DNA from 2 places in the Geobacillus sp. FJAT-46040 genome. Region 2 is predicted to be linked to the other one. Evidence: a T-box and tRNA genes for the amino acid it is inferred to sense, from the RefSeq annotation. Region 2 holds a T-box; the other holds one or more tRNA genes.
The links. A T-box is a leader RNA that pairs with one kind of tRNA and senses whether it is charged. The one in region 2 lies ahead of serS (serine--tRNA ligase), so its partner is inferred to be a tRNA-Ser.

Region 1: it has a tRNA-Ser gene. The T-box ahead of serS (serine--tRNA ligase) is inferred to sense a tRNA for this amino acid. The anticodon was not compared.

The regions. Positions count from the first base shown of each region.
Region 1 covers NZ_NISS01000001.1:1,247,407-1,262,746, reverse strand. Annotated here, with positions in the region: gene CD000_RS06660 (Na+/H+ antiporter NhaC family protein) at 1-961, opposite strand, end outside; gene CD000_RS18730 (UTRA domain-containing protein) at 1,176-1,439, opposite strand; partial or broken gene CD000_RS06655 (alpha-amylase family glycosyl hydrolase) at 1,422-1,682, opposite strand; gene CD000_RS06650 (MerR family transcriptional regulator) at 2,056-2,787, shown strand; gene CD000_RS06645 (PilZ domain-containing protein) at 2,892-3,143, opposite strand; gene parC (DNA topoisomerase IV subunit A) at 3,232-5,676, opposite strand; gene parE (DNA topoisomerase IV subunit B) at 5,736-7,673, opposite strand; gene CD000_RS06630 (CoA-binding protein) at 7,834-8,253, opposite strand; gene CD000_RS06625 (ABC1 kinase family protein) at 8,773-10,449, opposite strand; gene CD000_RS06620 (phasin family protein) at 10,501-10,800, opposite strand; gene CD000_RS06615 (MBL fold metallo-hydrolase) at 10,981-11,829, shown strand; tRNA gene CD000_RS06610 (tRNA-Ile) at 12,059-12,132, opposite strand; tRNA gene CD000_RS06605 (tRNA-Tyr) at 12,151-12,232, opposite strand; tRNA gene CD000_RS06600 (tRNA-Thr) at 12,243-12,315, opposite strand; tRNA gene CD000_RS06595 (tRNA-Ser) at 12,613-12,705, opposite strand; tRNA gene CD000_RS06590 (tRNA-Leu) at 12,723-12,805, opposite strand; tRNA gene CD000_RS06585 (tRNA-Ala) at 12,812-12,883, opposite strand; tRNA gene CD000_RS06580 (tRNA-Val) at 12,888-12,962, opposite strand; rRNA gene rrf (5S ribosomal RNA) at 12,972-13,088, opposite strand; rRNA gene CD000_RS06570 (23S ribosomal RNA) at 13,331-15,340, opposite strand, start outside.
Region 2 covers NZ_NISS01000001.1:2,899,995-2,915,334, forward strand. Annotated here, with positions in the region: gene CD000_RS15535 (YaaL family protein) at 1-204, opposite strand, end outside; gene recR (recombination mediator RecR) at 228-824, opposite strand; gene CD000_RS15545 (YbaB/EbfC family nucleoid-associated protein) at 833-1,156, opposite strand; gene dnaX (DNA polymerase III subunit gamma/tau) at 1,183-2,862, opposite strand; RNA gene ffs (signal recognition particle sRNA large type) at 2,980-3,244, opposite strand; gene tadA (tRNA adenosine(34) deaminase TadA) at 3,283-3,780, opposite strand; gene CD000_RS15565 (glycoside hydrolase family 18 protein) at 3,866-5,152, shown strand; gene serS (serine--tRNA ligase) at 5,374-6,648, opposite strand; T-box leader at 6,703-6,923, opposite strand; gene pdxT (pyridoxal 5'-phosphate synthase glutaminase subunit PdxT) at 6,933-7,523, opposite strand; gene pdxS (pyridoxal 5'-phosphate synthase lyase subunit PdxS) at 7,548-8,432, opposite strand; gene CD000_RS15585 (serine hydrolase) at 8,563-9,921, opposite strand; gene guaB (IMP dehydrogenase) at 10,026-11,492, opposite strand; gene CD000_RS15595 (YaaC family protein) at 11,618-12,595, shown strand; rRNA gene rrf (5S ribosomal RNA) at 12,640-12,756, opposite strand; rRNA gene CD000_RS15610 (23S ribosomal RNA) at 13,108-15,340, opposite strand, start outside.

The sequences.
Region 1 (15,340 bases), 1.7 Mb from region 2:
CAAAAAAGTGGTACGTCAACTCTGAGAGCGATTGTCGGCGCCACAAATAAAACATCATCGACAAAAGGATGGTCACAAACAGCGCCAACAGCATCGCCCATGTCGCATCGGCCGCGGAAAACGCCTCCCACCAATTCTCTGCCCCGCGTTTCCTCCCGTCGTACACGAAAAAGGCAAACGTCAGCGCGATTAACAGCGCCAGCGGGACAAACAAGTGCAACGGCTCCCCGTTGATCAGCGCCAGCTCCTTGCGCAATCCGAGCCCGTGCAGTGTATTCGTTTCCCCTTCTCCTTTTTTCGCCCGCGGTTTGCCGATCCGGATGTTCAACATCGTCGTCAACACCCCGACGGCCAGAGCGACAATCGCAAACAAGTTGTACGGCAGGCTGCGCAAAAACACGTCATACGGCGATTCGTGAATGTCGTTTTGCTCAAGCGCCGCGGCGACAACAGAAGTCATAAAGCCGACGAACGCTGTCGCCGCTGGCAAAAGCACGATGATCGGCTCGGTCGAGACGTCGATCATGTACGCCATGCGGCGGCGGTCGATGCGAAACTGGCGAAGGACCGCTTTCATCACTGGTCCAAGGAGCATAATGCGAAACATCGGCATAAAAAACGTCACCGGCACCGTCAGCCAAACGAACAACAAAATCCCCCGCTTCGAGCGGATGCGGCCGGAGAGTCTCTCGACAAACCCTTTGATCCCGCCGGTAATTTGCATCATGCCGACAAGCGAACCGAACAAATACAAAAACGCGGCCACCTTCATATGCTCCGGATCGGTCAGGGCGTGAAGAACAGCGGAAACAGCGCGCTCAATCGCGCCGACAGCCGACCACTCAAGGCAAAACGCTCCGACGAGCAATCCGGCCACGAGGCCGGGCAAAATTTCTTTCAGCCATACCGCCAACGGAATGATGAGCAGAAAAGGCAACAGCGACCACCATGTTCCTTCCACGTCGGCGCCTCCTTTGCAATGATGTTGTTACCAAGAAGGATAGCCATAATGCAGTTTTTTTATGATTTTCATTGAAGATTTAGAACATAGTTTTATTTATAAAATTTATGTTGCCCGCGCAAACAAAAAAAGCCGCGCTGCGGTTTGCAGCGTGGCACACACTTCCCTCCGCCCCGGGCTGACTCCCAAACAACCTGGGGCACAGAAGGCGTTGTCATTTCCGGCGCGCAAAATCGACAAATCGGAACTTGTCGAGCCGGTGACGCGATTCCGTATATTGAAACAATGCAGCATTGCTTAAATACACATAGTTTTTGACGACAACGACGCGGTCATCGCCATGCAAATCCAAATAGCGCCGGTCTTCGTCCGTCGCTTCGTCGACCGATATTTCTTTTTTCGCAAAGCTGATCGGCAAATACAGCTTCGTTTCCAAGTATTCATAGATTGAGTCTTCGCAAACTTGCCATTCGGACAAAATGCGTTTTAAGGCAAGGAAATCAAATGGGGCGACTGCCCATTTTTCTCCGTTCGGGTGATCGACCTTCAAGTGGTGAAAGTTAAACGTCATATTGAGCTCGTGGTTTTCCGGGTTCGTGTAGCGGATGCAATGATCGATCGTCGTCGACGACATTTCCCCGACCGTCATGACGTCATATTTCGAAAACACTTCGTGGTTCATCTCTTGCAAAAACTCATGAATGCGCGGTCCGTCCGTATAAATTTGATAAACGACTGCTTTTTTCCACCAAGGGGTTGTTGACATCTCTCTTCACCTCGTTCGTCGGGATAAAAAACATACCATTGGCATCGGCGGCCAATGGTACGGGCGGGAAATAAATGATTTCGCACATCGTTCTCTTGCTTCCACACACGGCAATCATGAGCGGGCGGCTTTACGCACTTTCCCAAAGACAAGTTTGTCAACATCTTTCGATGACCTTCTTCATTTTTCGACAATAGTTGTTGTTTTTTTGCTAACTTCCACTTCTTTTGTTATGTTTTGTCAAGCGGCAGGAAAATCAACGACCGAGTAGGAAAATAAAACATAACGCAAATCAATTCCAAAAGACGAGAAAGGATGAGGAAATGCGATGAAAACCTATACACTCCGCGAAGCAGCGAAAAAAATCGGGGTCACCGCCCGCGATTTGAAACAATGGGAAAAGCAATTCGCCGGATCGATTGCCGTCCCACGCACAACCGAGGGGGCACGCATGTACACCGACGAGCTGATCGACCGGTTTCGCCATATCCGCACTTGGCTTGAGGACGGCCGCCATCCGCGCGAAGTGGCTGAAATGATCAGGCAAATGGACGGACAACCGGCAGAGCGAGCCAACGAGACAGCCGCTCAAGTGGAAACAGCCGTCATGGAAGGGGAAATCATCGATGTGCCCCGCCTGCTGCATCAAGGGATGCCATACATAGCCGAGCAGTTGGCGGCCCGCTTAAAAGACGATATCGTCGACGCCTTGAAACAGGAAACGACAGCCACGGTCCGGCAAGCGATGGATGAGGTGAAAGGCCGCCTTGACTACATCGAGGAGCAAACGACGGCAGCTGCCGAAATGGTGCGCCGTTCACTCCGCGATTACGAGGACGCATGGCAGCAAAAAACGGAACAGCTGCATGAACATTTGGAAACGGTCGTCGCGTTCTGTCAAGAGGAAAAAGTAAGACAGGAAGAGGAGCGAAAACAGCTCGAACTGCGCATTTTAGAACGGGAAAAAGCGTTTCGCGAGCTCGTGTTGTCGTTTCGGCAAACCGCTGCCAGCACCAGCGCTGCTCGAACTCGGGCAAATGAATGGTGGAAGTTTTGGTGAAGACGATTTTGGCATCAATGTGACAAGGGCACCCGTTTTGGATGCGCCATACCTCCGTCAAAAATCAAAAAAGGGCCCCGCCAAAACGCGGGCCCCTTTTTGCGTCATATTCGGCGGCTCTCGGCCGCATGTCGTTTGATGGCTTCGATCAAGTGCGCTTCTTCTTGTTTGGTGACATGGAGGCGGACGCCATAATAGTAGGCGTGGACAAACGGTCTTTCCCAGACAAGCTGCCCCCGCAGCGTAAAGGAGGCAGCGTTTAGCCAAAACGAGATGTCAACCAGCGTTCCCCCTGTTGAAAAGGGAAGGCGGCCTTCCGTTTCGATTTTCATCCCGTGCGGACTTAGATCGTGAATGTAGACGCTGCGCTCGCCATCGGCTGTGCGCAGTTCGGCCGAGGCGGCCGGCCAAACTGATGCCGGAACGGTTCTTGACGCTTAAACCTCATCCTTCCTCCCCTTTTCCAAGCAGCTTCGCCGGCTCTTTCCAGACGTCCACCACCGGCCCGGCTTCGTCAGTGTCAACGACAAACGAACCCGTGCTGTAGCGGTCGGAGAGACGAAGGGAAGCGGCTTCGATCGTCTCGACCACCCCTTTTTCCGTCCGCAATCCGACCATTTCCTCATCGCTGCTGACAAAGACGGCGCCGACAACTCGGTGCGGGTTGGATTTCACTTCGCGCACAATCACAACGCCGCGCTTCGCCCGTGATGACGGCTCAAACTCGCTCATCGCCACTTTTTTCACCGCTCCGCGCTGCGTCACGACGACGAACGAGCCCCCCTCTTCTAGGCGAACGGGACACGCAGCGGCGACAAAGTCCCCTTCCTTCAATTGAATCCCTTTCACGCCAGCCGCGCGCACACCAACAAGGCTGATCTCCTCCTCGGCAAACAAGAGCGCATGTCCATCATGCGTCGCAAGCCAAAGATGGCCGCATCCATCCGTCGCGTAGACGGCGATGACGTCATCATCCTCTTTCACATTAACGGCCACAAGCGGGCGGGTGTAGCGCTGCACTTGGTATTGAGCGAGCTCCGTTCGCTTTACGAGCCCTTGTTTCGTCACAAAGATGAGCTGCTCCCCGGTGTTAAAGGAAGAGACTGGAACAGCGGCGACGAGTTCATCGTCGCGTTCAAGCGGAATGAGATGGGAAATGTGCTGGCCGACCTCTTTCCAACGGATATCAGGGAGCGTATGCACCGGGCAGTATAAATAATAACCGCGGCGGGTGAAAAGCAAGAGCACATCGGTCGTATTCATCTCGAGCTGGGCGAGCAGCCGATCCGTTTCCTTCATGCCCATGTCTTGACCGTTTGAGGCGCTGTATGAACGATAGCTCGTCCTCTTCACATATCCTTCTTTTGTCACGGTGACGATCACATCTTCCGCCGGAATGAGCGCCTCCACCTTCACTTTCAGCTCTTCAATCTCCTCTTCAATCACCGTCCGCCGCTCATCGGCATATTGCTTTTTCATCGTCTTCAGCTCTTTTTTGATGACGCCAAGCAGCTTCTTTTCATCGGCGAGAATCCCCGTAAGTTCCGCAATCGCCTGATCCAGTTCTTCCGCTTCTTGACGCAGCGCCGTGATGTCGGTGTTCGTCAACCGATACAGCTGGAGCGTCACGATCGCCTCGGCCTGCGCTTCGGTGAATCCGTAATGAGCCATCAGCCGTTCTTTGGCGTCGCGCTTGTCGCTTGAAGCCCGAATCGTCGCAATCACCTCATCCAAAATGGAAAGCGCCCGAATCAAGCCGTCGACGATGTGCTTCCGCTCATTCGCTTTTTTCAGCTCAAAATGCGAGCGGTTGGTGACGACCTCTTTCCGGTGGGCGATGTAGGCATCCAACAGCTCCGGCAAACTCATCAGCTTCGGCCGGCGCTCATGGATCGCCACCATGTTGAAGCTGTACGGCACTTGCAAATCCGTATTTTTGTACAAGTAGTTGAGAATCGCTTCCGCATCGGCGTCTTTTTTCAATTCGATGACGATCGACAGCCCGTTCCGGTCCGTTTCATCGCGCACATCGGCGATGCCGTCGAGCTTTTTGTCGAGGCGAAGCTCGTCAATTTTTTTCACTAAATTCGCTTTGTTCACTTCATACGGCAGTTCCGTGATGACAATGTGCTTTTTCCCGCCTTTTCCCTGCTCGATGGCGGCTTTGGCGCGGATGATGATTTTCCCGCGGCCGGTCTCATACGCCTTGCGGATGCCGTCTTTCCCTTGGATAATGCCGCCGGTCGGAAAATCGGGGCCAGGAAGAACCGTCATCAGCTCGTCAACAGTGCAATCCGGCCGGTCGATCCGCATCAAGACGGCGTCGATCACCTCGCCAAGCGCATGCGGCGGAATGTCGGTCGCATAGCCGGCCGAAATCCCGGTCGAGCCGTTCACCAACAAATTCGGAAACATCGCCGGCAGGACGGTCGGCTCATCGGTCGTATCGTCAAAGTTCGGCACAAACGGAACCGTTTCTTTGTCAATATCGCGAAGCAATTCGGCGGCAATCGCCGACAGGCGCGCTTCCGTGTAGCGCATCGCCGCCGGCGGGTCGCCGTCGATGCTGCCGTTGTTGCCGTGCATCTCCACCAGCACGTTGCGCAGCTTCCACTCTTGGCTCATCCGCACCATCGCTTCATACACCGATGAGTCGCCGTGCGGATGAAAGTTGCCGATCACGTTTCCAACCGTTTTCGCCGCCTTGCGAAACGGTTTATCAGCCGTGTTGCCATCGATGTACATCGCATATAAAATACGGCGCTGCACGGGCTTCAACCCGTCGCGCGCATCTGGGAGCGCCCGGTCTTGGATAATGTATTTGCTGTAGCGGCCAAAGCGGTCGCCAAGCACGTCCTCTAACGGCATTTCCAGCAATCGTTCTGCCATCGTCATTCTCCTTTCCTAACACATCAGCACCAAAAAGGCGGCGCCTTTTCACGCCGCCATCAGCCGATCCATCCCGGTTCCTCTTCGAGCCCGAAGGCGACGTGCGTTTCGATCCATTTGCGGCGCGGCTCGACTTTGTCGCCCATGAGCGTCGTCACCCTCCGTTCGGCGCGGGCCGCATCTTCAATGCGCACGCGGATGAGCGTACGCGTCTGTGGGTTCATCGTCGTTTCCCATAATTGATCGGCGTTCATTTCGCCGAGCCCTTTATAGCGCTGAATCGTATAGCCGCGGCCCATTTTTTTCGTAATTTCTTTCAGCTGCTCGTCCGTCCACGCATATTCGACGATTTCGTTTTTGCCGCTTTTTTTGCTGATTTTGTAAAGCGGCGGCAAGGCGATGTACACTTTTCCCGCTTCAATCAGCGGACGCATGTAGCGGTAAAAAAACGTCAAAAGCAGCACTTGAATATGGGCGCCGTCCGTGTCGGCATCGGTCATAATGATCACTTTGTCGTAGTTGACATCATCGAGCGAAAAGTCAGCCCCGACGCCGCCGCCGATGGCGTGGATGATCGTATTGATTTCCTCGTTTTTCAAAATATCGCCAAGTTTCGCCTTTTCCGTGTTGATGACTTTTCCGCGCAGCGGAAGCACCGCCTGGAATCGACGGTCGCGCCCTTGTTTCGCCGAACCGCCCGCCGAATCGCCTTCAACGAGATAGAGCTCATTTTTTTGCGGATTGCGCCCTTGCGCCGGCGTCAGCTTGCCGCTTAAGAGCGCCTCTTTCCCTTTCCGCTTTTTGCCGCTTCTCGCCTCTTCGCGCGCTTTGCGGGCCGCTTCACGCGCCTGATAGGCCCGGATCGCTTTCTTAATGAGCATCGCGCTTACGTCCGGGTTTTCTTGCAGAAAGTACATGAGCTGCTCGGACACCACCGCATCGACGGCCGAACGCGCTTCGCTCGTTCCGAGCTTTCCTTTCGTCTGCCCTTCAAACTGCAGCAAGTGCTCTGGGATGCGCACCGAAACGACCGCGGACAACCCTTCGCGAATATCGGTTCCTTCCAAATTTTTATCTTTTTCCTTGAGCAAACCGACACGGCGGGCGTATTCGTTAAAAACGCGCGTCATCGCCGTTTTCGCACCCGCCTCATGCGTGCCGCCGTCTTTTGTGCGCACGTTGTTGACAAACGACAGCACGTTTTCCGAATAACCGTCATGAAACTGGAACGCAAACTCGACTTCAATGCCGTTTTGCTCGCCAGCAAAATAAACGACCGGGTGGAGCACATCTTTCTCCTCATTCAAATAGGCGACAAACGCTTCAATTCCGTTTTCGTAGTGGAACACCTCGCGCATGCCGGTCCGTTCGTCAACGAGTTCGATTTTCAGCCCTTTTAACAAAAACGCCGATTCGCGCAGCCGTTCACTCAATGTTTCATAATCGAAGACTGTCGTGCTGAAAATCGTTGGGTCCGGCTTAAATTGAATGATGGTTCCGGTTTTGTTCGTTGTGCCGATTTTCTCTAGCGTCGTCACCGGTTTGCCTCCATGCTCAAACCGCTGCCGGTAAATGAAGCCGTCGCGATGAATCGTGACGACCAGCCATTCTGATAAGGCGTTGACAACCGACGCCCCGACTCCGTGCAGACCGCCGCTCGTTTTATAGCCGCCTTGGCCGAATTTGCCGCCGGCATGAAGCACGGTCAAAATGACTTCCGGCGTCGGCTTGCCGAGCTTATGCATCCCGACCGGCATGCCGCGCCCCTCATCCAAAACCGTGATGCTGTTGTCTTTATGTATTTGCACGAAAATGTAGTTTCCGTATCCGGCCAACGCCTCATCGACCGAATTGTCAACAATTTCGTAGACAAGATGATGCAAGCCGCGGCTGTCGGTGCTGCCAATGTACATCCCCGGCCGCTTCCTGACTGCCTCGAGCCCTTCCAACACTTGAATGGCATCTTCGTTATATTCGTATGTCGCATGCTTTGCCACAAGGCCACCCCTTCCTACAAAAACAAGAACACCTGTTTCTATTGTACCACAAACTTCCCGACTGTCCATTGCCTTTTGACATCCCCCGACAAATTCGGACAAGTGCGACAAAAAAACGAAAGGACCATCTCGAACAAGATGGCCGTTTCATGGATTAAGATTAAGCACGCTTGGTGAGCGCATGTTCCACTTTAATGCAGCGATCCATAATGACCGTGTAGCCTTTTTCTTTCAAAAAGCGATACGCCTCCTCATTGACGACGCCAAGCTGCGCCCAAAACACGTCGGCATCGATTTGCACAAACTCGCGGGCCAGCTCGGGCAAATGCTCAGAGCGGCGGAACACATCGACGATGTCGACATGGCCTTCGATATCGGTTAGTTGATCAACCGCCGGAATGCCTTCCCACTCATCGATCATCGGATTGACCGGAATGATTTCGTATCCAGCGTCTTTCATCGCTTTCGCCACCATATACGACTCGCGCTCCGGATTGTTGGACAACCCAACGACGGCAATCCGTTTCGCCTTGCGCAAAATTTCACCGATTTCTTCCCGGCTTGGGTTGACAATGGGCATCGGGTTCTCTCCTTCCCTCTTTGGTTTTGCAATACTTGTTTCGCGATCGAGAAAGAAAAATCCTTCTATGAGACAGAAAATGGTTTAGCCCTTTTTAAAACAGCTCCATTTCGATTTTGGCTACAAGCCGCTTATACGCAGGCCCCGTCCCGCATACACGCCCGCTAAAAAAACAGTCGTCATGGCCATGAGGTGGACGACAATCCATCCCCATCGCCCGTAGCGGAATGAGGAAGCCGCAAGCGGAGAGCGCGCGTTTTGGGGGACGATTTATTTCCCACTCCCTAAACGCTGTCCTAGACAACACTGTTAGTATAATCCAAAGCATGGCATTTATTCCGGCGCCTTCACCGGCTTTCCTCTCCATCAGGCTGCCTAGCATGGCTTAACAAACGTGCTTCGCGCAAATGGATGATGGATGAAAAAAGGTGTCCCGCTGTTTTGGGGACACCTTCCATCGATCGGACTGCATCAACCTTTCAAGAATTTCCGAACAAAGAGATCATTGTGCAACAAACGCTAAAACTTTCCCGAACGAAAAATCGAGTAAAGCAGCCAACCAAAAAGAAAAGCGGACACACCTAATCCGATTTCAACAGCAGGAAATTTCCATAGCAGCATCGACTGCCGTCCGAACGATGAAGCGATCATCATGCCAGCCATGACGATGCTCCACGAAAGAAGAACGATGCTAATGGACAGTCGGTTGCTAATTTGATCAAGTTTGTGCAAAAACGCCTCAAGGTCTGACGCTGTCATCTCGAGCTGAAGTTTGCCGCGCCGCATGATTTTGGCCAGCTCCTTTACACTGTCCGGCAGCCGAAGGAGCATCTCGCCATAATCGGCGACGCGCCTCCACGCTGTCTCCGCCACCCGGTCAGGCCGAAGACGGTCTTTCAACAGCTTCCGCCCAAACGGCTCCGCCACATCCATGATGCGAAACTGCGGATCAAGCGTCTCCACGACCCCTTCGACCGTCAACAGCGCTTTCCCTAACAGCGTCAAATCGCTTGGGATGCGAATGCCATGGCGAAACGCCACCGAAAGCAAATCCTCGACGGCTTCCCCAAGACTGATCTCACCGAGCGGGACGCGGTAGTATTTCTCCCGCAACTCGTCAATATCATCGCGCAATTTGCCTTCATCGACTCCGTCAGGAACAATTCCTAAACCGTAAATCGCACCCAACACCCCATCCGTGTTTTGCCGCATTAAGGCGATGATGAGTGAAGAAAGATGATGTTTGACATGAGGTCGAAGGCGGCCCATCAAGCCAAAGTCAATGAAGGAAAGCGTTCCATTGTCAAGAACAAATACATTGCCAGGATGAGGGTCGCCATGAAAAAATCCATGCTCAAACATTTGTTGAAAGGTTGCTTCAGCCAAACGCTCGGCGATCGTTTTTAAGGAGTGGCCGTTCGCTTTCAACCGCTCGATCTCCCCGAGTTTGATCCCTTCGACATATTCCATCGTGAGCACTGTTTTCGTCGTATAATCCCAAAACACCTTCGGGACATACACCGACGAATCGCCGGCAAACTGCCGTGCAAACCGTTCCGCATGGCGCGCCTCGACTGTATAATCCAGCTCCTGCCGTAATGAACGCGCCAGTTCATCGACAATCTCAGACAATTGGTAGGTTGCCGCCCAATCGAGACGGCGTTCCGCCAGCACGGCCAAATCTTGCAAAATTTCCAGATCCGTCTCCACCCGCACAGCGATGTGCGGGCGCTGCACTTTCACCGCCACGGCCTGTCCGGAAGGAAGAACCGCCCGGTGCACTTGTCCAAGCGAAGCGGCAGCGAGCGGCATTTCCTCAAATGAACGAAAGAGTGTTTCCAGCGAACTTCCAAACTCCGCTTCGACAATCCGGCGGACATCGGCAAACGGAAACGGCGGAACTTGGTCTTGCAGCTTTTCGAGCTCACTGATGATCGGAGCGGGAATCAAATCCGGCCGTGTGCTGGCAATTTGCCCGAGCTTCACGAACGTCGGGCCGAGCTCCTCAAGCACAAGGCGGAGCCGCTCCCCAACCGTTTTTCCTTCCTTTTTCCCTTGCTCCGCTTTCCATCGCGGCGGCAACGAAAGAAACGACGAAAAGCCGAGTTCATCGACGATCATCCCGAATCCGTGCCGAAGCAAGGAGGCGGCGATTTCGTGATACCTTCCGATATGGCGCATCCGTTTTCCGATCATCGAGACATCTCTCCTAAGGCGGCAAAAAGCGAGCGGACAGGCCGCATCGGTTTACTGCCCGCTTTGTTCCTTTTCTTCAAGACGGCGGATTCGCTCCTCGAGTTGCCGCACGTCTTCTTTCGTCGCCAAGTCGAGTTTATCGATCACCTGCTTGATTTGCTCGCGTACAAGCCGCTGCACTTCCGTTTTCCGCGCTTCGGTCTGCTGTTTCCATTGATCGATCACTTCCTTCGATTCGTCAAGCGACAATTCCCCTTTTTTGACTAACTCGTCAATGATTTTTTCCACTTGTTCTTTGCTTGCAATCGCCAATCCCAGCCCGAATGCCAATCCTTTTTTCAAAATGCTCATCCTGTTTTCCTCCTTTCCTCCTTTCCTTTATAGTACCATTATTTGGCGGGGCATGTCGAGCAAGCGGCCAAAGAGGAAAAAGCGGAAGGTGTTTTCCGTTCGAACCTAGCGTTGCATATCCCGCTTCTCGATAAGGAATCCTATCGATGGGCTATCCATTCGTGCAAGGAGGGAGTTCCCATGGCAGAGGAACAACTGCACTACGGAGAAGACTATCGTTTCATACCTGCGACGTCAGCAGCGAGCGGCCTCGGAGTCAGCGTGCTGCCCGATTTGTACTGCCATACGATCCAAATCGTGAACATTTGTCTTGTCGGCCGCCCAGACGACCGCGCGTTTGTATTGGTCGACGCTGGCATGCCGGGATCAGCCGATGACATTGTTTCAGTCGTGGAAGACCGCTTTGGCAGCGGCAGCCGCCCGCAAGCCATTGTTTTAACCCACGGCCATTTTGACCACGTTGGAGCGATTGTTGAGCTTGTCAAGCATTGGAATGTCCCGGTGTATGCCCATCCGGCTGAACTGCCGTATTTGACTGGAAAGGCGAGCTATCCTGAACCTGACGCTTCCGTCGAGGGCGGCTTCATCGCCAAAATCTCGCCGTTTTTTCCGAACGAGCCGATTCAATTAGGCAACCGCGTCCAGCCGCTCCCTGCGGACGGCACCGTTCCGCACTTGCCGGAATTTCGCTGGATCCACACACCGGGGCACACGCCAGGCCACATTTCGTTATTTCGGCCGCGCGACGCCGCTTTAATCGCCGGCGACGCGTTCGTCACCGTCCGCCAAGATTCACTGTATAAAGTGTTGACCCAACAAATCGAAATCAGCGGCCCGCCGCGCTATTATACCATCGATTGGCGCGCCGCCCGCGAGTCGGTGCACAAGTTAGCCGCACTCTTTCCGTCAGTCGCCATCACCGGACACGGTGCTCCTGTCGCCGGCAAAGAGCTGCGTGAAGGGTTGACAAAACTCGCCCGTGATTTTGACCGTATCGCTACCCCTGATTATGGGAAGTACGTCCATTAGGCAAACGGACTATCGTTCCGTGAACGGCTTCTAGTTTTGTTTGAAGCGGAAGTTTCTCTGCTAAAACCACTTTCAAGTAAAAACCAAGGGAGGGTGTCTGAACGGGGGCACCCTTTCGTTGACATGTAAAAGTCAGAGGATTCTCCATGGAGATGGTAGAGCACATTATGCCTTTAGCGACAACGCAAAAAAGACGACAAGAATCATTCTTGTCGTCCAACATAAGAGATGGGCCTAAGTGGACTTGAACCACCGACCTCACGCTTATCAGGCGTGCGCTCTAACCAGCTGAGCTATAGGCCCGCTTATAAGAAATAAAAATGGAGGGGGACGGATTCGAACCGCCGAACCCAAAGGGAGCGGATTTACAGTCCGCCGCGTTTAGCCACTTCGCTACCCCTCCGTAATCGTGATGCCGACTGCAGGACTCGAACCCGCAACCTACTGATTACGATTCAGTTGCTCTACCAATTGAGCTAAGTCGGCATAAAATAAATGCAAGAAGGTGGCTCATTGTTGTGCTCTGTGCCTCTTCCTCTACAAGCTGTTTCGAGGAAGCAGGATGCGTCGAGGCAACTCGAAGCCGACTCGACGATGCAGATGCTCGTCTCTACCAATTGAGCTAAGTCGGCATAATTATGATATAAATCGTGGCTCATTGTTCATTTGTTGTGTCCCTTCCTCTACCAGCCAATTCGAAGAAGCTGGGTGCGTCGGGACAACTCGAAGCAAATTCGACGATGCAGATGCTCGTCTCTACCAATTGAGCTAAGTCAATATTTATGGCGGAGGAGGAGGGATTCGAACCCCCGCGGGCTGTGACACCCCTATCGGTTTTCGAAACCGACCCCTTCAGCCAGACTTGGGTACTCCTCCATAGCTGTTTGGAGCGATGCGGTCGAGAGGACTTGAACCTCCACGGGGTTGCCCCCACTAGGCCCTCAACCTAGCGCGTCTGCCATTCCGCCACGACCGCATACAATGGAGCGTAGGGGATTTGAACCCCTGACCTCTTCGCTGCCAGCGAAGCGTTCTCCCCCTGAACTAACGCCCCATGATGGTGGAGTATACTGGGATCGAACCAGTGACCCCCACGCTGTCAACGTGGTGCTCTCCCGCTGAGCTAATACTCCACGTTGTTTGCCTAGCAGCGACCTACTCTTGCAGGGGCGCTGGCCCCAACTACCATCGGCGCTGGAGGGCTTAACTTCCGTGTTCGGGATGGGAACGGGTGTTTCCCCTCCGCTATCACCACTAGGCAATGGCGACAAGTATTATTATAAGGGAATTGAGCTTATTGTCAAGGACTTTTTTTCATTCCTTCAAAACTAGATAACCGTTTCGGGAAGAAGCCGGGGCGAACCGCTCGCCTGCGCTTTTCGCTGTCTAGTTCCGGCCGCCATCGGCTCGCGACGCTTCGGTCCTGCTGCGGCGGGCTAAGCCCGCTCGCAGGCCCTCCAGCGCACCTCGCCGATAAGCAGGCGGCCTCCACTTTTCTTGTTAGGTTAAGCCCTCGATCGATTAGTATCCGTCAGCTCCACGTGTCGCCACGCTTCCACCTCGGACCTATCGACCTCGTCATCTTCGAGGGATCTTACCCGCTTTGCGCGGTGGGAAATCTCATCTTGAGGGGGGCTTCACGCTTAGATGCTTTCAGCGCTTATCCCGTCCGCACATAGCTACCCAGCGGTGCCCCTGGCGGGACAACTGGTACACCAGCGGTGCGTCCATCCCGGTCCTCTCGTACTAAGGACAGCTCCTCTCAAATTTCCTCCGCCCGCGACGGATAGGGACCGAACTGTCTCACGACGTTCTGAACCCAGCTCGCGTACCGCTTTAATGGGCGAACAGCCCAACCCTTGGGACCGACTACAGCCCCAGGATGCGATGAGCCGACATCGAGGTGCCAAACCTCCCCGTCGATGTGGACTCTTGGGGGAGATCAGCCTGTTATCCCCGGGGTAGCTTTTATCCGTTGAGCGATGGCCCTTCCATGCGGAACCACCGGATCACTAAGCCCGACTTTCGTCCCTGCTCGACCTGTCCGTCTCGCAGTCAAGCTCCCTTGTGCCTTTGCACTCTCCGAATGATTTCCAACCATTCTGAGGGAACCTTTGGGCGCCTCCGTTACCTTTTGGGAGGCGACCGCCCCAGTCAAACTGCCCACCTGACACTGTCTCCCACCCCGCTAAGGGGTGCGGGTTAGAACTTCAATACCGCCAGGGTGGTATCCCACCGCCGCCTCCACCGAAGCTGGCGCTCCGGCTTCCCAGGCTCCCACCTATCCTGTACAAGCGATACCAAAATTCCATATCAGGCTGCAGTAAAGCTCCACGGGGTCTTTCCGTCCTGTCGCGGGTAACCTGCATCTTCACAGGTAGTATAATTTCACCGGGTCTCTCGTTGAGACAGCGCCCAAGTCGTTACACCTTTCGTGCGGGTCGGAACTTACCCGACAAGGAATTTCGCTACCTTAGGACCGTTATAGTTACGGCCGCCGTTTACTGGGGCTTCGGTTCGCACCTTCGCTTCCGCTAAGCGCTCCCCTTAACCTTCCAGCACCGGGCAGGTGTCAGCCCCTATACGTCGCCTTTCGGCTTCGCAGAGACCTGTGTTTTTGATAAACAGTCGCTTGGGCCTTTTCACTGCGGCTCTTCAGGGCTCTTCACCCCAAAGAGCACCCCTTCTCCCGAAGTTACGGGGTCATTTTGCCGAGTTCCTTAACGAGAGTTCTCCCGCGCGCCTTAGGATTCTCTCCTCGCCTACCTGTGTCGGTTTGCGGTACGGGCACCTCTTCCCTCGCTAGAGGCTTTTCTTGGCAGTGTGAAATCGGGGACTTCCGGATCAATCCGTCGCCGTCACCGCTTGGCCTTATGATCCGCGGATTTGCCTGCGGATCAGCCTCACGGCTTGGACAGGCTCTTCCAGCCGCCTGCTCGCCCTATCCTCCTGCGTCCCCCCATCGCTCAAACGGGAAGAAGGTGGTACAGGAATCTCAACCTGTTGTCCATCACCTACGCCTTTCGGCCTCGGCTTAGGTCCCGACTAACCCTGAGCGGACGAACCTTCCTCAGGAACCCTTAGGCTTTCGGCGCAGAGGATTCTCACCTCTGTTTTCGCTACTCATACCGGCATTCTCACTTCTAAGCGCTCCACCAGTCCTTCCGGTCTGGCTTCTCTGCCCTTAGAACGCTCCCCTACCGATGACCAACGGTCATCCCGCAGCTTCGGCGGCACGTTTAGCCCCGGTACATTTTCGGCGCAGAGTCACTCGACCAGTGAGCTATTACGCACTCTTTAAATGGTGGCTGCTTCTAAGCCAACATCCTGGTTGTCTCGGCAACTCCACATCCTTTTCCACTGAACGTGCACTTCGGGGCCTTAGCTGGCGGTCTGGGCTGTTCCCCTCTCGACCACGGATCTTATCACTCGCAGTCTGACTCCCGGGCATAAGTCGTTGGCATTCGGAGTTTGACTGGGTTCGGTAACCCGTTTGGGGCCCCTAGCCCAA
Region 2 (15,340 bases):
GATGCGGCGGTGCTTCGCTTCGCGGAGGAGGAAAAAATATTTGGCCTCAGCGAGTTGCAATGCGCTCAACACCTCCGGAGACGGATCGACGCTTTTTTCGATGAGTTGTTTCTGCTCAAGCCATTCAGTTCTAGCCTTTTGTAGTTCAGCCATTAACTTCTCATCAAATTGTCTCTTTAGTTTCCCCTTTCGCCGCCATAACAAACCGATCCCCACCTTCTTTCTCTCTATAGCTCACGGCGCCCTTCCAACGCCTTTGATAACGTCACTTCGTCCGCATACTCCAAGTCGCCGCCGACCGGCAAGCCATGGGCGATGCGGGTGACTTTGATTCCTGTCGGCTTCAACAGGCGGGAGATGTACATCGCCGTTGCCTCTCCCTCGATGTTCGGGTCGGTCGCTAAAATCACCTCTTGGACCGTCTCATCCTGCAATCGCGTGAGCAGCTCGGCGATTTTAATATCTTCCGGTCCGATGCCTTCCATCGGCGAGATGGCCCCGTGCAACACGTGGTATAGGCCATTGTATTCTTTCATCCTCTCCATGGCGATGACATCTTTCGGATCCTGAACAACGCAAATCGTCGTCCGGTCGCGCCGCTCGTCTTTGCAGATGTAGCAAGGGTCTGTATCTGTAATATGTCCGCAAATCGTGCAATAATGAATATGCCGCTTGACATCAACGAGCGCTTTGGCAAACTCAAGCACGGTGTCTTCTTTCATCGCCAGCACATGAAATGCAAGGCGGGCAGCCGTTTTCGGGCCGATGCCGGGCAGTTTCATAAAACTGTCAATCAACTTCGATAGCGGTTCTGGATAATGCATACGCCCCCCTAGAACAACCCTGGAATGTTAAGTCCTTTCGTAAACTGCCCCATCATTTCATTAGCCAACTCATCCGCTTTTTTCAACGCATCGTTTGTCGCTGCCAAAATCAAATCTTGCAGCATTTCAATATCGTCTGGGTCGACGACTTCCTCTTTAATTTTTACTTCCAAAATTTGTTTATGACCGTTAGCGACAACGGTCACCATGCCTCCGCCCGCCGTGCCTTCCACCGTTTTTTCCGCCAACTCTTCCTGCGCTTTTTGCATTTCTTTTTGCATTTTTTGCATTTGTTTTAACATTTTTTGCATATTGCCCATTCCGCCACGCATCATCTTGGCATCCTCCTTTAAACGGTTTATTCTTTAATTTCGATCAGCTCTTCGCCAAACAGCCGCTTCGCTTCGGCGATTAACGGATCTTCTTCGCTTTTTTCCACCATGGCGTCCTTATTGCGGATGAACTCTTCTCTTATTTTTCCCCATTCTCCCTCCGGAATGGCTACCATTTCAAAGCGGCGGTTTGTCAGCTCAAACAAAATCGCTTCGACGTTTTCTTTGACCGAACTTGTGGGATCGGTCGCCATTTTGCAGTGGATTTCGTATTTGAATTTTAATACAAACGCTGAGGCGCTCGCTGCAACCGGCTCGCTCTCTTGCAGCAAGGCAGCGTGCGACACTTTATGCTGCCGTTTCAACGTGTCGAGCACATCTGCCCAGCATCCTTTCACCAAAGCTAAATCTTCATGCGTCGCCTGTTTCAACAGCTCGTAAATGCGGCCAACCGGGGCTTTATATCCCCCCGTTTTCATCGGTTTGGACAGTTTTTTCACCGGCGCGGCGGTCGACGGAGGGACAGGCGGTTGTTCCTTCAGGCGCCGCAATTCCGCCTCCAGCGTTTCAATCCGCTTTATCAACGGTTCCAACTCGGAAGCCGACAGCGACGGGGCGGTGGCTGATGGATGGCAAAGTTTCACAAGCGCCACTTCCAACAGAAGGCGCGGGTGGTTTGTCCACTTCATCTCTTGCTGGCTTTTGTTCAGCAACTCGATGGCCTCGTATAAATTGGAAACCGGAATCATTTCCGACAGTGAAGTGAACGCTTCGTCAACGACAGCAATTTGAATCGCTCCCTCCACATAGGGAGCGGTTTTGTACAGCAATAAATCGCGATAGTACAAAATCAAGTCTTCAACCAAACGATGCGGATCTTTCCCTTGCGCCATCATCGTTTCCAACTGCTGAAGAACCGCCGCTGTATCTTTGCGGTGGATGGCTTCGATGAAGCTCGATAAGGCGGCAAATGATGCAGCCCCGGTCATCGCCAGCACGTCGTCGAGCCGAAGTTTCCCGTCGCTGAACGAAATGGCTTGATCAAGCAAGCTGAGCGCATCGCGCATCCCCCCGTCTGCAGCACGGGCGATGGCGGACAATGCCTCATCGGACGCCTCGACACCTTGGGCGCTTGCGACATACTTTAGCCGTGAAACGATCGCCGGAAGCGGGATGCGGCGAAAATCGAACCGTTGGCAGCGGGAAATGATCGTCGTCGGAATTTTGTGCGGCTCGGTCGTGGCCAAAATGAAAATGACGTGTTTCGGCGGCTCCTCCAACGTTTTCAACAGCGCGTTAAACGCACCGATCGACAGCATATGCACCTCGTCGATGATATACACTTTGTAGCGGGCCGACGTCGGCGCAAATTTCACCTTCTCACGGATATCACGAATTTCATCGACGCGGTTGTTGGAAGCAGCGTCAATTTCCAGCACATCGGGAACCGTTCCATTCGTAATGCCGAGGCAAGCTGGACACTCATTGCATGGCTCCGCCGCTGGCGCCTGTTCACAGTTGACCGCCTTGGCGAAAATTTTCGCTGCGCTCGTTTTTCCTGTACCGCGCGGGCCGGAAAATAAGTAAGCGTGCGATATTTTATGTTGAAGCAGGGCGCTTTGCAACGTCTTGGTCACGTGTTCTTGGCCGACCATGTCCGCAAAGCGCTGCGGCCGAAACACGCGATATAACGCTTGGTATGCCACGGAAAACGGCCCTCCTCTTTCTCTCGTCCTATCTATTATATAACTTCCTATTGCAATTTGAAATAACAAAAAACCCACTCGCCATGAGTGGGTTTTGTTCCCTATCGCTATGTAAGGCCGTGCACCTTCTGTCGATTAGCTGCCCCGAGCGTTGCTCAAGCAGTTAGCTCAGCCCAGGCGTCCCCGCGGCACATGGGAGCATCCGCTTACTGCTGCTTCCTTCCGGACCTGACAGGGTTCACGGAATCCCATTGCGCGGGACCCAGACGTCAACACCACTTGCTTGAGACAGGCCTCGCAACAGACTAACCTCGAGAAGGAATTCAGCCTCGCTAGAGCGGATTGCGAGTACAGGGCACCGCTACCTCCCCGCTTAGCACGGCACTATCAGTATAGCTCGTTAGCGGAAAAAATGCAATGTCAATCGACGGAATTTTCGTTGGCACTCCCGCCAACATTTCTCTTTTGTTCGCGCAATCGTCGAAAAAATTGGCTCAACAGCGAACCGCACTCGTCAGCAAGCACCCCGCTTACCACCTTAACCTGATGGTTAAATCGGCTTTCCTGCAATAAGTTCATCAATGTCCCAGCGCACCCTCCCTTTGGGTCAAACGCGCCAAATACAACCCGTTCGATGCGGGAAAGAACAATGGCGCCTGCGCACATGGCACACGGCTCAAGCGTTACGTACAACGTCGCCCGCTCAAGCCGCCATGAACCGGTTGCCCGGCATGCTTCATCGATTGCCAAAATTTCTGCATGAGCGATGGCGCGTTGTTCGGTTTCCCGCAAATTATGAGCGCGGGCGATGACGCGGCCGTCTTGAACGATGACAGCGCCGATCGGCACTTCGCCGATCTGCTCCGCTTTTTTTGCTTCTTCCATTGCCAATCGCATGTAGTACTCGTCGGTGTTCATCGTATACCCCTTCACACAAACGGTCATTTCTCCTTTCTTTTCATCATAGAATATGGAGAATAAAGACGCAACTAGGAGGTCAAGTATGCAAATCCACGTAGTGCAGAGTGGACAAACGTTAAGTGGAATTGCTGAGGCATACGGGACCACGGCGGAAGACATTGTCCGGGCCAACAAGCTTCCAAACCCTGATAAACTCGTTGTCGGTCAGGCGCTCGTGATCCCGATCGTCGGTCGTTTTTACTGGGTGCAGCGCGGCGACACGTTATGGTCGATTGCACGCCGATTTTCGATTCCGATGCAGCGGCTTGCCGAAGTGAATCGCCTCTCCTTAAACGCTCCGCTTAAGGTCGGGCAGCGGCTTTATATACCGCCCGGCGCCAAGCGAAGAGCGGAGTTTAACGCCTATATTGAACCGCGCGGCGCGACTGTCAGCCCAGCGCTGGAGGCGAGCGCTCGCGAAGCCGCTCCGTATTTGACTTATTTGAGTCCTTTTTATTTTGCGATCCGACGCGACGCGACATTGCAAGAGCCGCCGCTTGACGACTTTCCGGATATTGCCCGCGCCAACCGCGTCACGCTCGTTATGGTTGTCGCCAACATTGAAAACGGGCAGTTCAGCGACGAGCTCGGCGCGCTTATGTTAACAAACGAAACGCTGCAAAATCGTCTGCTCGACAACATTGTCGCGACCGCTAGACGGTATGGCTTCCGCGACATCCATTTTGATTTTGAATATTTGCGCCCGGAAGACCGTGAGGCGTATAATGCGTTTTTGCGCAAAGCGAAACGGCGGTTTGCACGAGAAGGGTGGATGATGTCGACCGCCTTGGCGCCGAAAACGAGCGCGACCCAGCGCGGACGTTGGTACGAAGCACACGACTACCGCGCCCATGGACAAATTGTCGACTTTGTCGTGATCATGACGTATGAATGGGGCTACAGCGGCGGGCCGCCGATGCCGGTGTCCCCGATCGGTCCGGTCCGCCGCGTTCTCGAGTACGCCATCTCTGAAATGCCAGCCGGAAAAATTTTGATGGGGCAAAACTTGTATGGCTACGACTGGACGCTGCCATATGTACCCGGCGGCCCGTACGCCCAGGCCATCAGCCCGCAGCAAGCCATCGCCCTCGCCGCAAAGTATAACGTTGCCATCGAATACGATACGGAGGCGCAGGCACCGCATTTTCGCTATCGCGACGAAAACGGACGCGAGCATGAAGTATGGTTTGAGGACGCCCGCTCCATTCAAGCAAAATTTAATCTCGTGAAGGAACTTGGTTTGCGCGGGGTCAGCTATTGGAAACTTGGCATTGATTTTCCACAAAACTGGCTGCTGATCGCTGATCAATTTACTGTTGTAAAAAAATAAAGGCATAAAAAACCCGCCGGTCAACGGCGGGTTTTTTTATGATGGGAAACGGCTTTCGGCGGTCAGCCGTTTCAGATGACAATCTCCTCTTATGCGCGTCAGTCCTCTTCATCATCGTCTTGGCCAAGAACAAGACTTCTTGTTCCTCATTGCCAACGTCATTCACTATAACACGGCAGTCGGGAAAAGTCAACCAACGATTTGCCTCAAGCACCTTTTTTTCAGCGAATGACGTCCCGATTCCCCATGTAAGGACGAAGCGCTTCCGGAACGATGACCGAGCCGTCTTCTTGCTGGTAGTTTTCCAAAATGGCGGCGACCGTCCGCCCAATGGCTAGCCCCGAACCGTTTAATGTATGCACGTACTCCGGTTTCGCTTTTGGATCCCGACGGAAGCGGATGTTGGCACGGCGCGCTTGAAACGCCTCAAAGTTGCTGCACGACGAAATTTCCCGGTACGTTCCGTAACTTGGCAGCCAAACTTCAATATCGTACGTTTTCGCCGCCGAGAATCCAAGGTCTCCGGTGCACAAGGCGACAACGCGGTACGGAAGCCCGAGCCGTTGCAAAATCGTCTCTGCCTGGCGCGTCAGCTTTTCCAATTCATCGTACGAGTCCTCCGGCTTTACGAACTTTACCAGCTCGACTTTATTGAACTGATGCTGACGGATCAGCCCTCTCGTGTCGCGGCCGGCCGACCCGGCTTCCGCGCGGAAGCAGGCGCTGTAGGCCGCATAGTAAATCGGCAAATCATCTGCGGCCAAAATTTCGTCGCGGTGCAGGTTCGTCACCGGCACCTCAGCGGTCGGAATGAGGAAATAATCTTCGCTGTCCAAATGGAACGCATCCTCGGCAAATTTCGGCAACTGTCCGGTTCCGATCATGCTCGCCCGGTTCACTAAATATGGCGGCAACACTTCTTCGTAACCGAATTCATCGAGATGGATGTCAAGCATAAAGTTGATGAGCGCCCGCTCAAGCCGCGCTCCTAACCCTTTATAAAAGACAAATCGGCTTCCCGCCACTTTGGCGGCTCGCTCAAAGTCGAGCAAACCGAGCCGATCGGCGATTTCCCAATGCGGCTTCGGCTCAAAGGAAAACGAACGCGGCTCTCCCCATCTCCGCACTTCCACATTGTCCTCTTCTGATTGGCCGATCGTCACTGATTCGTGCGGCACGTTTGGAATCGACAACAACAAGTCGTCGAGTTCCGCCTCAAGCTGGCGAATTTGTTCATCCATCCGTTTAATGCGGTCACCGACTTCGCGCATTTGGGCAATCAGCGGCTCGGCGTCCTTTTTCTCGCGCTTTAGGACAGCGATTTGCTGCGACACATCGTTGCGCTTGCTTTTCAGCTCTTCGACTTCCGCGATCAAGCGGCGGCGGTCTTTGTCCAATTGTTCAAAGCGGTCGATGTTCGTCAAATCCCCGCCGCGCTGCATTAGTTTTTCTTTCACTTCTTCAAACTGGGTGCGCAATATTTTCATATCCAGCATGGCTTTTACCTCCTTTTCCATTCAATATTATACATAAAAAAGCCCCCGTCCCAAAAAAGGGACGGGAGCCATCCCGCGGTGCCACCCTTATTGAAGGCTTGCTATGCCTTCCCCTTTTGCCGTTAACGGCGGCGGCCGAAAACGCCTACTGGCCCTTTGGGCGTTCAACGTTTTGCTCGAGGATGGATTCACAGGAGCTCCCTGCCGGTTCGCACCGCCCACCGGCTCTCTGATAAGGAAGGCATCCCGCTACTCGTTCCTCTCATCGCTTTCGCTTGATCACTTTACTTGAGGCTTGACGCCATTTTCGCTTCTTTGACCATGTTGAGGAAGTATTGCATCAATCGATGATCGTCGGTCAGCTCTGGGTGGAACGAGCAGCCAAGAAACTGTCCTTGTCGAGCGGCGACAATGCGGTCATTGTATGTCGCCAAGACATCGACCCCGTCCCCGGCCTCCACGATATGCGGAGCGCGGATGAAGACGCCGACAAAGCCATCGCCGACGCCTTTAATCGACAGCTCCGCCTCAAAGCTTTCCCGCTGCCGACCGAACGAGTTCCGCTCCACCGTAATGTCCATCAAACCTAAGTGCGGCTCGTCGTAACCGACGATTCGTTTCGCCAGTAAAATCAGCCCGGCGCACGTGCCGAACATCGGCTTGCCGGCAGCGGCAAATTGCTTGAGCGGCTCCATCAGCCCATAGCGGTCGATGAGCCGCCGCATCGTTGTGCTTTCGCCGCCCGGCAGCACAAGACCGTCCAACTCTTCAAGCTGCTCCGGCTTTTTCACGATGACCGCCTCGGCGCCGCACGCCTCAATGGCGCGAACATGCTCCCGCACAGCTCCTTGCAGTCCAAGTACACCTATTTTCATCGTTGCTTTGCTCCTTTATTTAGCTTACCAGCCGCGTTCTTGCATCCGGTGCTCCGGCAACAATGTCGCGATATCGATGCCGCGCATCGCGCCGCCCAATCCTTTCGACAAGTGTGCGATCAATTCATAGTCTTCGTAATGAGTCGTCGCCTCTACGATCGCGCGCGCGTATTTTTCCGGATTTTCCGATTTGAAAATGCCAGACCCAACAAAGACACCGTCCGCACCCAAGTGCATCATCAAGGCAGCGTCAGCCGGTGTCGCGACACCGCCGGCGGCAAAGTTGACGACCGGCAGGCGGCCAAGCCGCTTGATCTCGCGCAGCACCTCAACCGGAGCCCCGAGCTGTTTCGCCTCAGCGACAAGCTCATCTTCGCTCATGTTGACGACTTTGCGAATTTGCGCGTTCACTTTGCGCATATGGCGCACGGCCTCAACGATGTTGCCTGTCCCCGGCTCTCCTTTCGTCCGCAACATCGATGCCCCTTCTGCAATGCGGCGCGCCGCTTCCCCTAAATCGCGGCAACCGCACACAAATGGAACGGTAAACTGCCGTTTGTCAATATGGAACTCCTCATCAGCCGGCGTTAATACTTCGCTTTCGTCAATGTAGTCGACACCAAGCGCCTCTAAGACACGCGCCTCAACATAGTGACCGATCCGCACTTTCGCCATGACTGGGATCGAAACGGCGTTCATCACTTCTTCGATCACCGTCGGGTCGGCCATGCGCGCGACACCGCCAGCGGCGCGAATGTCCGCCGGGACGCGCTCGAGCGCCATAACCGCGACAGCCCCTGCCGCTTCAGCGATTTTCGCCTGTTCTGCGTTCACGACGTCCATGATGACGCCGCCTTTTTGCATTTCCGCCATGCCGCGTTTGACGCGGTCCGTACCTGTCAATGCCAACGTTGATTCCCCCTATTCCTAATCCTTATGCTTTGCGAGGCATGCAAAAGGACGATTCCACTGTTTTATTTTACCTCAATTTTTACAAAAATCACAATGGAAAAAAGCTCCCCATCAAGGGGAGTCGATTTTACAGCCAGCCTTTCACTGTTTTGGCGACGCTTGTCCATAAATCAACAAACAGTCCGCCGACCGCGCGCATCGAAAGAACAAACCAATTGGCTTTTTCGACTTCAGCTGTTGTGACAAGCGGCACACGGATGTTTTTTTGCATGTCTGGGCTTAAGAAGGCAAGGGAGTCGTCCCCTTTATATTCGAGCGTCATATATCCCACCGTTTCCCCTTTTTTCAAAGGGGCGACTAGCTTTCCTTCTTTTGTCATTTTTTTCTTGTCCAACACATATACAGGTTTGTATTGTTTTTCCTCGCCGCTTTTCACAAGCAGATCCAGATTCTTTCCTGTCGCGACACGAACCTCTTTTTCTTTCCCTTTCACGACCGGAAGTGTTTCTTTTCCTTTCAGCTGGTACCCTTTTGGATAAAGCGTCTCGAGGGAGTATTGGTTAAATCCGTAGTTAAATAGTTTTTCTGTCTCTTTAAAGCGCGCCTCTTTTGTTGTTTTCCCACTCGCATCTTTCGCATTCATGACAACCGAAATCAAGCGGACGCCGTTTCGTTTCGCCGTCCCGGTGAAACAGTTGCCGGCAAATTCCGTATAGCCGGTTTTCAACCCGTCTACACCTTCGTATCCGTACACAAGCCCAGGCAGCATCCAATTCCAGTTGTCCATTTTGATTTCATCTTTTGTTCCTTCCCGGAATACTTTATGAGGAATGCTCGCTGTTTTCAGCACTTCGGGATGATCTTTCAGCAACCGGTAGGCAAGCATCGCCATCGCACGTGCGGACATGACGTTTTCCTCATTTGTGCTTGTCCCTTCTGGATGGAATCCTTTTAAATCCTTATTGCTCAACCCTGTGGCATTGACAAACTTATAATCTTTCAGCCCAAGCTCTTTCGCTTTGTCGTTCATCATTTTCACAAAATTTTTCTCCGATCCAGCGATGATCTCAGCAATCGCGACCGTTGCCCCGTTCGCCGAATAAATGGCCATTGCCTCGTACAGCTCACGCACCGTATACTTGCCATCTTTTCGCAACGGGACATTGGACAGCGCCCGGTCTTGCGACAGCCGGTACACGTAATCGCTTGGCGTGTACATTTGATCCCATTTGACGCGCTTCGCCTTAATGGCGTCAAGAAGCAAATACTCGGTCATCATTTTCGTCATGCTGGCAATCCCAAGCACCGTATCGATATTTTTTTCATACAAAATTCTTCCCGTTTGTGCATCCACTAAAATCGCAGCATCCGCCCGGATGTCAAGCGGGGCGCTTTCCGCCTTCACCGTCTGTTGAAACGGACCAAACGTTAAACAAAGGCAAATCGACAGCAACCAAAACAACCAGTTTTGTTTTCTCCTCCTCACAATGACACCCTCCTCACACAACCGTTATTGTAACATACCGTCGGCCAAAAAAATAGACGGAGGACATGTCTCCGTCAAAGTTGAGCCGATCGGCGCAACTCCGATCAAAAAGCAGAGTAGTTCGGCGCTTCTTTCGTAATTTGCACGTCATGCGGATGGCTTTCACGAAGCCCCGCGCTCGTCATGCGGATAAACTGCGTTTTTTCGCGCAACTCTTCCAAATTGCGGGTTCCACAATAGCCCATGCCGGCGCGCAACCCACCGACAAGCTGATAAATCGTGTCGGCAAGCGGCCCTTTGTATGGAACGCGTCCCTCGATGCCTTCCGGGACAAACTTTTTCGCATCTTCTTGAAAATAGCGGTCTTTGCTGCCGCGCTCCATGGCTGCGACCGATCCCATGCCCCGGTACACCTTAAAGCGGCGGCCTTGGTAAATTTCCGTCTCACCCGGGCTTTCGGAAACACCAGCAAGCAAGCTGCCGAGCATAACCGCATGCGCCCCAGCCGCGATCGCCTTCACAATGTCGCCGGAATATTTGATCCCGCCGTCAGCGATGATCGGGACGCCATGTTTGCGCGCCTCAGTCGCACAGTCGTAGATCGCCGTAATTTGCGGCACACCAACCCCGGCGACAACCCGGGTCGTGCAGATGGACCCCGGACCGATTCCGACTTTAATAATGTTCGCCCCAGCCTCAATCAAGTCGCGCGTCCCTTCAGCTGTCGCGACATTGCCGGCGATGATGTTCAAGTCCGGGTATTGGCGTCGGATGTTGGCCACCGTCTCTAGGACGCCTTTCGAATGGCCGTGCGCCGTGTCAACGACAATGACATCAACCCCTGCCTCAACAAGCTTTTTGACGCGAATCATCGTGTCCGCCGTCACCCCGACGGCCGCCCCGACAATCAGCCTCCCTTTCGCATCTTTCGCCGAATTCGGGAACTCAATGACTTTTTCAATATCCTTGATCGTAATTAATCCCTTCAGCACACCGTTTTCATCAACAAGAGGCAGTTTTTCGACCTTGTGTCGCTGCAAAATTTTCTCTGCTTCCTCCAACGTTGTCCCCACCGGAGCAGTGATCAAGTTTTCCTTCGTCATTACCTCGGAAATTTTAATCGAATAGTCTTGAATGAAACGCAAGTCACGGTTCGTAATAATGCCGACCAATTTTTGCTCCTCGGGGTTGTTGACGATCGGCACCCCCGAGATCCGATATTTACTCATTAAGTGTTCTGCATCATACACTTGATGATCCGGCGTTAGGAAAAACGGGTCCGTAATGACGCCTCGTTCCGACCGTTTCACCTTGTCGACCTGCTCGGCCTGCTGTTCGATCGACATATTTTTGTGAATGATGCCAAGGCCTCCCTGACGCGCCATCGCAATTGCCATCTCCGCTTCGGTGACCGTATCCATCCCAGCGCTGAGAATCGGGATGTTCAACTGCAGCGTATCGCTCAACTTCGTGGTTACATCAACATCGCGCGGCAATACGTCCGACTTCGCTGGGATGAGAAGAACGTCATCAAACGTCAATCCTTCCTTGGCGAATTTCGCTTCCCACATGTTTTCTCCCCCTTGTCCGGAAATATTATTAGTAGCTTAACAACTGGTTAAACTACTGTCAAGGAATCAAGAAAATGTCCAACTTTTCAGTTATTTCAAGACAATTCTATGTAAGGGGGGTAAAAATGTTCGGAAATCACGGTCAACTGTTTCGCCTTTCTGTTTTCCGCTCGGCCGATACTGCGCAGCAATTTTTGCGGCAATGCTATCAACAGCTGCAGCGGGATGACGCCGTCCAACGCAGTTATGCAAACTGTTACCCATTTTTATATTATCTGGAACACGGGCAAAACTTTTACGCCGCTGCCCAGCAGGCGCCGCTGTCCATCAAGCCGGTTCTCTTGTTTTACGGCATGGTGCAGCTCTTAAAAGCATGCCTGCTCACTGTCGACCCCGACTACCCGGAATCAACATCGGTCTTGGCCCATGGTGTATCAGCAAGAAAACGAAAAAAACAGGGCTACGAATTTTTAGATGATGAAGTGAAAATACAAAAAAACGGTTTATTCGCACATTTTTCTGAAAAAATGTTTCATGTGAAACAAGAAGCTGGGGAAAAATTTCGCATGGGCACGCTGTTGCAACGAATTGGCGAGTTGCATGAAACGTTTTTTCTTCTAAGCGGGCGAAAAAAACCGTTATCCTTGCCTGTTGTACATACTGCTTCGCCGCCGATGCTCGCCATCCCAAAAGTGATTTTGGACCACTACCATATGTCGTTGTCCCGCTTTGTCCAATATCTCTGTGAAGAAGGACAAGGAAAGCGGCTTTCGTTCGCCAAAGAAGAAGGAGAATTTCTGTATTTTCATATAGAATCGCCGCTGTCGCCGGCCGGAGAAGGTCCGTTTTTATTCCATCTTGACGGTACACTCCGAATTCCAGTCAAGAAAGAGAAAACATTCTCGCTTCCAGAAATACACGCCCATTACTTGTTGCTGTATAACTTGAGCATGATTTCGCGCTATGAGACGGAATGGTGGAGCGAGCTTCTCCATTCTTACCCAAGCAAGGCATACACTTTTATTCTTGAGTTTCTCTCCGTGTCGGCGGAAAAAGTGCCGTTGCTGCTTCATGAATACTTAATGCGGAAATTTTTGGGTTGAATCAAATCAAAAATCCCCTGCTGTATATACAGCAGGGGATTTTCGCCTAGCAACGACCTACTCTTGCAGGGGCGCTGGCCCCAACTACCATCGGCGCTGGAGGGCTTAACTTCCGTGTTCGGGATGGGAACGGGTGTTTCCCCTCCGCCATAGCCACTAGGCAACAATGGACAAGTCTTGTTATAAGGAAAGTTGACCTGTTGTCAAGACTTTTTCATTCCCTCAAAACTAGATAACCGTGCTCAGGAAGAAGCCGCTCGCCTGCGCTTTTCGCATTGTCCAGCTCCGGCTCGCCGCCGCTCGGGGTCAAATAACCTTCGCCTTCGGGATCGGAAATCCCTGCAGGCGAAGAACATTTGCCCGTCGCGGCGAACCGCTCGCCTGCGCTTTTCTTTGTCCAGTTCCAGCGCCTAGCTCTCTTCTGCCAAATAACCTTCCCCCTCGGGGTGCAAGCACCCCTGCGGGTGAAGAACATTTGGCTTCGAGAGCTAATCGCGGCGCTTTCACTTTTCTAGGTTAAGCCCTCGATCGATTAGTATCCGTCAGCTCCACGTGTCGCCACGCTTCCACCTCGGACCTATCGACCTCGTCATCTTCGAGGGATCTTACCCGCTTTGCGCGGTGGGAAATCTCATCTTGAGGGGGGCTTCACGCTTAGATGCTTTCAGCGCTTATCCCGTCCGCACATAGCTACCCAGCGGTGCCCCTGGCGGGACAACTGGTACACCAGCGGTGCGTCCATCCCGGTCCTCTCGTACTAAGGACAGCTCCTCTCAAATTTCCTCCGCCCGCGACGGATAGGGACCGAACTGTCTCACGACGTTCTGAACCCAGCTCGCGTACCGCTTTAATGGGCGAACAGCCCAACCCTTGGGACCGACTACAGCCCCAGGATGCGATGAGCCGACATCGAGGTGCCAAACCTCCCCGTCGATGTGGACTCTTGGGGGAGATCAGCCTGTTATCCCCGGGGTAGCTTTTATCCGTTGAGCGATGGCCCTTCCATGCGGAACCACCGGATCACTAAGCCCGACTTTCGTCCCTGCTCGACCTGTCCGTCTCGCAGTCAAGCTCCCTTGTGCCTTTGCACTCTCCGAATGATTTCCAACCATTCTGAGGGAACCTTTGGGCGCCTCCGTTACCTTTTGGGAGGCGACCGCCCCAGTCAAACTGCCCACCTGACACTGTCTCCCACCCCGCTAAGGGGTGCGGGTTAGAATTTCAATACCGCCCGGGTGGTATCCCACCGACGCCTCCACCGAAGCTGGCGCTCCGGCTTCCCAGGCTCCCACCTATCCGGTACAAGCGATACCAAAATTCCATATCAGGCTGCAGTAAAGCTCCACGGGGTCTTTCCGTCCTGTCGCGGGTAACCTGCATCTTCACAGGTAGTATAATTTCACCGGGTCTCTCGTTGAGACAGCGCCCAAGTCGTTACACCTTTCGTGCGGGTCGGAACTTACCCGACAAGGAATTTCGCTACCTTAGGACCGTTATAGTTACGGCCGCCGTTTACTGGGGCTTCGGTTCGCACCTTCGCTTCCGCTCAGCGCTCCCCTTAACCTTCCAGCACCGGGCAGGTGTCAGCCCCTATACGTCGCCTTTCGGCTTCGCAGAGACCTGTGTTTTTGATAAACAGTCGCTTGGGCCTTTTCACTGCGGCTCTTCAGGGCTCTTCACCCCAAAGAGCACCCCTTCTCCCGAAGTTACGGGGTCATTTTGCCGAGTTCCTTAACGAGAGTTCTCCCGCGCGCCTTAGGATTCTCTCCTCGCCTACCTGTGTCGGTTTGCGGTACGGGCACCTCTTCCCTCGCTAGAGGCTTTTCTTGGCAGTGTGAAATCGGGGACTTCCGGATCAATCCGTCGCCGTCACCGCTTGGCCTTATGATCCGCGGACTTGCCTGCGGATCAGCCTTGCGGCTTGGACAGGCTCTTCCAGCCGCCTGCTCGCCCTATCCTCCTGCGTCCCCCCATCGCTCAAACGGGAAGAAGGTGGTACAGGAATCTCAACCTGTTGTCCATCACCTACGCCTTTCGGCCTCGGCTTAGGTCCCGACTAACCCTGAGCGGACGAACCTTCCTCAGGAACCCTTAGGCTTTCGGCGCAGAGGATTCTCACCTCTGTTTTCGCTACTCATACCGGCATTCTCACTTCTAAGCGCTCCACCAGTCCTTCCGGTCTGGCTTCTCTGCCCTTAGAACGCTCCCCTACCGATGACCAACGGTCATCCCGCAGCTTCGGCGGCACGTTTAGCCCCGGTACATTTTCGGCGCAGAGTCACTCGACCAGTGAGCTATTACGCACTCTTTAAATGGTGGCTGCTTCTAAGCCAACATCCTGGTTGTCTCGGCAACTCCACATCCTTTTCCACTGAACGTGCACTTTGGGGCCTTAGCTGGCGATCTGGGCTGTTTCCCTCTCGACCACGGATCTTATCACTCGCAGTCTGACTCCCGGGCATAAGTCGTTGGCATTCGGAGTTTGACTGGGTTCGGTAACCCGATGAGGGCCCCTAGCCCAATCAGTGCTCTACCTCCAACACTCTCCATCCCGAGGCTAGCCCTAAAGCTATTTCGGGGAGAACCAGCTATCTCCAAGTTCGATTGGCATTTCACCCCTACCCACACCTCATCCCCGCACTTTTCAACGTGCGTGGGTTCGGGCCTCCAGCCGGTGTTACCCGGCCTTCACCCTGGACATGGGTAGATCACCTGGTTTCGGGTCGACGACGACGTACTTTTCGC